DNA from 2 places in the Listeria sp. Marseille-Q6474 genome. Region 2 is predicted to be linked to the other one. Evidence: a T-box and tRNA genes for the amino acid it is inferred to sense, from the RefSeq annotation. Region 2 holds a T-box; the other holds one or more tRNA genes.
The links. The T-box of region 2 lies ahead of OC533_RS00710 (valine--tRNA ligase). A T-box ahead of a tRNA ligase gene usually reads a tRNA of that ligase, here a tRNA-Val.

Region 1 (4,311 bases), 1.6 Mb from region 2:
AAGCGGGAATTGATAAACCATATGCGCTTCCTTTTCACCATTTCCAAAATAACTAATATTATCAACATGCGGCACGTTGGTTTCGGTTATAATAATCGTCCCTGGTGCTGCCATGTCTACTAAATCTCTAAATAATTTCACGATTTCATGCGTTTCATCTAAGTGAATCGAGCTCGTTCCCGGCACTTTCCACATAAAGCCAACCGCATCAAGTCGCACATATTCCGCACCTTCTTCTAAATAGAACATCAAAACATCAATCATCTTGTAAAGCACTTCCGGACAAGCAAAGTTTAAATCAATCTGATCCTCACTAAACGTCGTCCAAATATAACCCTCTTTACCAGAAGCAAATTGAAACGGCGTGAGCACTGGTGTTGCACGTGGTCTTGTAACCGAACTAAGGTCAGTATCAGGATCCATTTCCACAAAAAAGTTTTGAAATTCCTTATCACCCGCTAAATATCGCTTAAACCACTCACTTTTCGCCGACATATGATTACAAACAAAATCAAACATCAATCGCGCCGACTTTTCCATTTCCTTAATATCTTCCCAATCACCAAGCTCCGGATTAACCGCTTTGTAATCAATAACCGAAAACCCATCATCCGAGGAATAAGGATAGAAAGGTAGGAAATGTACTACCTCAAAAGTCGATTTTAAATAACGATCATACATTTTCTTAAAGGTTGGTAAAGTTTTTTTGGATTCCTCTTTAAATTGGTCTCCATATGTAATTAAAACAATATCTTTCTCGTCCCATTTGTCTTTTCGTACTAACTTTCTTTGTTTCGTTTGGTTTACCCGGGCTTCAATTCTCGTTGCTAAACTCTCAACTACATCTTCAGAATATAACCGCGAAAGTCGTTTTCTTAAATTCGTCATCATTTACCTCCTAACCGGGAGCGCTCCCACAAAAAGAATTATAGTATGGAAAGCGCTTTCTGTCAAACACATTTTAAAAGGAATTTCCTAACATGTTGACAGTATTGAGTTTTTATCCCTATATAACATCTAGTTGGACATTTAGGGTAAAATTGAGTAATATAAACATGGATGATAATGACCGGAACCGATACCGGAAACAATAGAGAAAGGAAGATTACCTTGGCAGCTACCATTTATGACATAGCAAAACACGCGGGAGTTTCAAAATCAACGGTATCCAGAGTACTAAACAATCAAGCTAATATTTCCAAAGAATCAAGACAAAAAGTATTAGAAGCGATTGATGAACTCAACTACCAGCCCAGCAAACTAGCTCGCGCACTTACTTCTTCAGGCTTTGATGCTATCATGGTTATCTCAAATCGCTCCACAACCACAACAACAGGAAATCCATTTTTTTCCGAAATAATTCAATCCATTTCCACTCAAGCTGAGTTGGAAAATTTCGACCTTATTCTTCAGACCGCCAAAAACAGCGAAGACGAACTCAAAAAATGCCTCTCAAAAATCCAAGAAAAAATGATTAAAGGTATAATTATGCTAAGTTCCCCGGCTGATGAAGATTTTTTCCATCAATTAGACCCGTATAATATCCCCATTGTCGTTACCGGAAAAGTAGAAGGACATTACAAAAATATTTATTCCGTTGACACAGACAATTTTGGTGATAGTTATGCTCTAACTAAACATTTAATCAAGCAAGGTCATAAGAAAATTGCTTGTATCCACGCGCCACTTGATTATCATGTTTCGATTGATCGCCTTGCTGGTTTTCGAAGCTGCCTATTTGACCACCAATTAGACCTTCGCAATGACTGGATTATTGATAGCGGTTATAGCATTGAAGACAGTTACAAAGCCGCATTACGCCTAATGGAAAGCACCGATAAACCAACCGCAGTTTTCGCAACCGACGATTTAAAAGTACTTAGTATTTATAAAATGGCAGCCGATAAAAATTTACAAATACCTGCAGATTTTTCTGTCATCGGCTATAATGATAAAGTAGCATCATCTTTCTTGTCACCGCCACTTACTTCTATTGATATACCAATTAATAAACTAGGAAAAAAAGCGACTAACTTATTATTTCGCTTAATCCACCAAGATAAAAACGTACCAAAAACAACCATCATTAAAACCGAAATGATTGAACGTGAATCCATTCAGAAAATAAACGATTAAGCTTATTTTCTGAGTTTACTTGGTCCTGTAGCTCAGTTGGGAGAGTATCACCTTGACATGGTGGGGGTCGCTGGTTCGAGACCAGTCGGGACCATTTATAAAAAAGCACCCCTTATAGAAAGGGATGCTTTTTTTACGTTTATTTAAATAGCTTACCTAATTTCTTAAACAGACCATCTTCAATGATATCAATACCAATTCCCCAGTTACTATCTAGAACTTTTTTATTAGCTTTAATATATTCTTCTAAATCTTTCCCAGAAATAGTAAGGTTGTGATATGGACGATACTCTAAATAACACGAAGCACCGTTTTTGTGAATTTTCTTCGTCACACGATGATTTAAATACTTAGACTTGATGTCACATTCTTGACGTGTATAGGAATCCGTCTGATCTATCGAGTGGTCAGTCGTTAAATGAATCTCCATTTTGATGATATTTCGATCAACCCAATACGGGAAATCTTTATGGAAATGTTTTTCCGCGCCATCATCAATAAAATTACCCCAACTCCAAAAATGTAAAAAGCGTTTTTTGTTTTCTACAATATATGGGTCAGTTATTGTTGCTTTATAAACTAGCGAAATCTCATTCATTTCCTTATTATCTTCCACAATTTGAATGGACGTGTTATTAAAGTGCTTATCAATCTCATTTTCTTCATATTTTTTATATAAAGTCATATTGCTATAAATCGCGAAGTTATAGCGATTAACAATATCTTTATTTGATTCATTTTTAAACATTTCACGTGATCCGTTTGCCATTCCACCGCGTAATTTTCTTTCAAAAACAACCTCGGCTTCATTTCCTTTAACATCACATCGGAAAATTTCTTCAACAGAAGGCGTTCTATCTTGAAAAGGCTCTTGTTTTTGTAATTCGGTTCCTGGTTTAATTTCCAAATAATACATGAAACTATTTCTTTGGCGGTTAGCTAAAAAGCCTTGGTCACTACTCATTGTGGCATCAATAAAATAAACTTGATTATCATCTGTTACTTTTAAAATCGCATGGTTAAAATTAAATGGTGACGGCGTATAAACCGGTAAAAAGACATCACTGCCATAATTAACCAAAATCAGCTCTGAATCGACTTCTAAATAATCTAAAATAACTTTTAAAAGAACCGTTTTCGCCTTGCAATCACCTTGTTTCGTCTGATAAGTTACTTCTGCCGCTTGAGGCTCATGTCCATCCATTTCCGTTTCATTATACAAATAGTATATTTCTTTTTGAACAAAATCAATCGCATGCCTAATTTTATGTTTTAAAGAAGGTAATGCATCTAATTCGGAAACCAAATCACCAGCAAAACTGGCTAAATCCACTTGATAGAATTTCTGATAAACGTCACTGATTGCTTTGGTAATTTCTGGATAAGTCTTTTCAGTAACAAAATCAATAAATGGCGTAAGTTCAAACTCTTTTGGATCATTTCCAATATAGTCTTCTTTTTCGATTGTATAAGATTGGCTATTTTCAATAATAACTTTTTCTTTATCTAAAATTGCCCCTGCTTCATCGCGGAAATAATGGAAATTCGTTTCTAAATTCTGTCCTGTCTCGTTCTTCAATTCAAAACGATACTTTCCGTAAGCCCAGTATGAATTTGGAGCCGAATAAATCCAGCGGAAAAATTGGTTACGAATGCTGCTTTCTTCATATTTACGTTCAATAGTTGTTTCAATTAAGAAAATATCATTTAAATGTAAATCACGAATTAGAACCGTTACTTTTTTCTCATCATTAAAACTAGCTTGATTTTCATCACGAACATAATCCAAGACTTTCACATTAATATCATTTATTTTATCAATAACTTTACCGTCGCGAATGACGGACAGAGTGTGTATATATAACACTTCATCTTCTGCCAAAATAAAATTGGTTTTTGCAGCGGAGTTGAGCATATTAGGATCATTCAAAGTATAAGCCATAGAAGTATAACTTTCCCGTGAATTCGTTTTAGCCGTTTCTACAATATCGCACCAAAAACAATAATCCCGTTCTTGGGCAATTTGAGCATTATAAAAATCTGTATCTTGGGTATCTAACCAAGAAGAAATGTTTTCTTGCTTTGTTTCAGGAGAGCTTAATTCAGGTTTTATAAAATAATATTCTTTTGTCATTGGATAATCTCCTTGAGTTTGTATTTTTTATAGCTCCTTTT
Region 2 (4,311 bases):
TCCGGATTACAAAAACGTTCTATATAAGAGATGTTTTGTTCTAAAATTTCTTTATAAGTTTCATCTTTTGGTTTTATTTCGAGCACGATTGGTTTGCTAAGAGGCGTATTCACTTCTGCACGGATATTTCGTACAGCTCGAATTACTTCAACTAATGTCCGCATTGCAGTTGATGCTTTTGAGTCCATTTGTTGCTCATTAACGTCAGGCCAGTTGGAAATGGTGATAGATTCACCTTCATGAGGCAAGTTTTGCCAAATTTCTTCTGTTACAAATGGCATGAAAGGATGTAGCAAGCGCATTGTAGTATTTAAAGTATATGCAAGTACTGATCTTGTAGTTTGTTTAGCAACTTCATCTTCTCCGTATAATGGAATTTTAGCAATTTCAATATACCAATCACAAAAATCATCCCAAATAAAGTTATACAAAGTTCGGCCAACTTCACCAAATTCATATTTTTCACCTAGAGAAGTAACTGCTTGAATGGTTTCATTTAGTCTTGTTAAGATCCACTTATCACTAACTTCAGTCACATTAGATAGGTCGATTTCATCATATTTCATACCATCAAGATTCATTAATACAAATCGTGATGCATTCCAAATTTTATTAATGAAATTCCAAGTAGACTCTACTTTTTCAAAACTAAATTTCAAGTCTTGACCAGGTGAGGAACCAGTTGCAAGTGTGTAGCGTAATGAATCGGCTCCATACTTGTCAATAACTTCAATTGGATCTACTCCGTTACCAAGTGATTTAGACATTTTGCGCCCTTCTGAATCACGTACCAAACCATGAATTAAAGTATCTTTAAAAGGTCTTTCTCCTGTAAATTCAACAGATTGGAAAATCATTCTTGATACCCAGAAAAAGATGATATCGTAACCAGTTACTAATGTATTAGTTGGGAAGAAATGTTTGTAATCAGGATTTTCAGTGTCAGGCCAACCCATAGTAGAAAATGGCCATAAAGCAGAACTAAACCAAGTATCAAGAACATCTTCATCTTGCTCCCATTGATCTAGGTTTTCAGGCTCAATCTCACCAACGTAGATTTCGCCAGTTTCTTTGTGATACCAAGCAGGGATTCTATGCCCCCACCATAATTGGCGAGAAATACACCAATCGTGAATATTATCCATCCAAGTTTCATATGTTTTTTCAAATCTAGCAGGTACAAAATTTACTTTGTCTTCTGTTTTTTGAAGTGCTAATGCTTCAGCTGCAAGAGGTTCCATTTTAACGAACCACTGCAATGAAAGATACGGTTCTACTACAGCGCCTGTTCTTTCAGAATGTCCTACTGAATGAAGATGAGGTTCTTGTTTTATAAATAAGCCTAAATCTTTAAAGTCTTGAATAATAGCTTTTCTTGCAACAAAACGATCTAAACCATCATATTTACCAGCATTATCATTCATTGTTCCATCTTCGTGCATTACAATTATTCTTGGTAAATCATGACGATTGCCTACTTCAAAGTCGTTTGGATCATGCGCTGGAGTGATTTTCACTGCTCCTGAACCAAATTCTCTTTCTACGTATTCATCAGCAACGATGGGAATTTCTCTGTTCAAAATAGGCAACATAATCGTTTTACCAATTAAGTGTTGGTATCTTTCATCTTTTGGATGTACAGCAACTGCAGTATCTCCAGGAATTGTTTCTGGTCTGGTTGTTGCAACTTCTAAATATCCTGATCCATCAGTAAGTGGATATTTTAGATGATAAAAACTTCCTTCTATATCTTTATGAATAACTTCAATATCTGATAATGCTGTTTTTGCTTCTGGATCCCAGTTTATAATGTACTGTCCACGATAAATAAGCCCTTTATTGTATAGCGTAACAAATACTTTTTTTACTGCATCAGATAAGCCGGCATCTAAAGTAAAACGTTCTCTGGAATAATCTAAACCTAGACCTAATTTTTCCCACTGTTCTCGGATAAAATCAGCATATTCTTCTTTCCATTCCCATGTTTTATCAACGAATTTTTCTCGACCTAAATCATAACGAGAAATATTTTCTTCTTTTAATTTAGCTTCTACTTTTGCTTGTGTAGCTATACCGGCATGGTCCATCCCTGGTAAATAAAGTGTATCAAAGCCTTGCATTCTTTTCATACGAGTAATTATATCTTGTAATGTTGTATCCCAAGCATGCCCCAGATGAAGTTTTCCGGTTACATTTGGTGGCGGGATTACAATGCTATAAGGCTTTTTATCAGTATTACCTTCTGCTTTAAAAAACTCTTTTTCTAACCACCATTTATATTTCCCGGCCTCTACATTACTAGGTTCGTATTTGGTAGGCATATTTATTTCGTTTTGTTCTGTCATAACGATTCCTCCTTTTTAAGCAAAATAAAAAACTCTTCTCATCCTAATAAAAGGACGAAAAGAGTATTATTCGCGGTACCACCTTTTTACCTACAATAAGAAATATAGGCACTTCATTGTTTTAACGATAGACGAGATCTACCGGTTATTCCCTACTATTATTTCAGGAAAACTGCTCCAAGGCTACCTTCAGACATTATTTTTGAAAGCTTGCACCGACCGCTTTCTCTCTTAGAAAAATAAATGACCTACTCTTCCTCTTCATCGCATTTAGTTCTATATACTAAAAATAATTTTAACAAATGTTTGTAGATTCGTCAATTAGCCGCGAAGCATTTTACAGGTAATGTCAAAAGCTTCTAAAGTCGCATCAATTTCTTTTTCAGTATGCATTGTAGAAATAAAAACGCCTTCAAACTGAGATGGTGGTAGAAAAATACCTTGCGCTAACATTTCTCGGTAGTAGTTTCTGAAAAATTCTAAATCACTTGTTTTAGCAGTATCAAAGTTAGTGACTTTTTGATCAGTGAAGAAAAAGCCGAACATCGAGCCTGCCTTGTTTATTGATAGTGGTACTTCGTGTCTATTTGAAATTTCGGTCAAGCCTTCTTCCATGCGCTTAATCAAGGAACGGAATACATCATAATGTTGTGGTGTTAATTGTCGAACCGTTTCAAATCCAGCATTCATTGCTAACGGATTACCTGATAAAGTACCAGCTTGGTAGATAGAACCGGCTGGAGCAATTTGTTCCATGATTTCTTTTTTACCACCATAAGCACCAACTGGTAATCCACCGCCGATTACTTTTCCTAAACAAGTAATGTCTGGGGTTACAACATAGTATCCTTGGGCAGAATAATAGTCTACACGGAAGCCTGTCATAACTTCATCAAAGATCAGTAGCGCACCGTATTCAGTTGTTAGTTCTCGTAATCCTTCTAAGAAACCATCAATTGGAGGGACAACACCCATGTTTCCTGCGACTGGCTCCACGATAACAGCTGCTATTTCTTCACCAAATTTTTCAAAAGCTAGTTTGGCGCCTTCTACGTCATTGTATGGAACAGTAATTGTATCAGCAGCAAGACCTTTTGTAACTCCAGGCGAGTCAGGTAATCCTAATGTTGCAACCCCTGAACCAGCTTTGATTAATAAAGAATCTCCGTGACCATGGTAACTTCCTTCAAATTTCAAGATTTTTTCTCTTTTCGTGTATCCACGAGCTAAACGAATAGCGCTCATTGTTGCTTCTGTTCCCGAAGAAACCATACGCACTATTTCGATAGATGGAACGCGCTCAATTACGAGTTTTGCTAGTTCTGTCTCAATTTCTGTAGGTGTACCAAAGCTAGTTCCTTTCATAGCTGCGTTTGTTATCGCATTAACAACAGAAGGATCCGCATGCCCTAAAATAAGTGGTCCCCATGATAAAACGTAATCAATATATTCATTTCCATCGACGTCAGTAATATAGGCGCCTTTCCCGTGGTCCATAAAAACTGGTGAAGCATCGACTGAGTTAAAGGCGCGTACTGGGCTGTTTACGCCACCAGGTAAAACTTTTTTTGCTTCTTTAAATGCTTTTTCAGATTTTATATAGTTTTGCAAAATTCCCGCCTCCTATTTGTTTAAGTATGTTGCTACATCTTTTGCAAAGTAAGTAATAATTAATGTCGCTCCAGCTCGTTTCATACTAGTCAGCATTTCTAAAACAATTCGCTCTTCATCAATCCAACCATTTTGAGCTGCTGCTTTTACCATTGCATATTCACCGCTAACATTATAGGCTACAACAGGTAAATTCGTATGATTCTTTACATCTCGCATTATATCAAGGTACGAAAGAGATGGCTTCACTATTAGAAAATCTGCTCCTTCTTGCTCATCCGATTGAGCCTCCCGTAATGCTTCTTCGCGATTCGCTGGATCCATTTGATAGGATTTTCTATCTCCAAATTGCGGT

Region 1: it encodes a tRNA-Val, which carries the amino acid that the T-box ahead of OC533_RS00710 (valine--tRNA ligase) is inferred to sense. The anticodon was not compared.

The regions. Positions count from the first base shown of each region.
Region 1 is NZ_CAMPPS010000001.1:1,696,801-1,701,111, reverse strand. Features, by position in the region: gene OC533_RS08485 (sugar phosphorylase) at 1-888, opposite strand, end outside; gene OC533_RS08480 (LacI family DNA-binding transcriptional regulator) at 1,111-2,136, shown strand; tRNA gene OC533_RS08475 (tRNA-Val) at 2,158-2,230, shown strand; gene OC533_RS08470 (hypothetical protein) at 2,276-4,270, opposite strand.
Region 2 is NZ_CAMPPS010000001.1:143,687-147,997, reverse strand. Features, by position in the region: gene OC533_RS00710 (valine--tRNA ligase) at 1-2,345, opposite strand, end outside; T-box leader at 2,393-2,619, opposite strand; gene hemL (glutamate-1-semialdehyde 2,1-aminomutase) at 2,667-3,956, opposite strand; gene hemB (porphobilinogen synthase) at 3,969-4,311, opposite strand, start outside.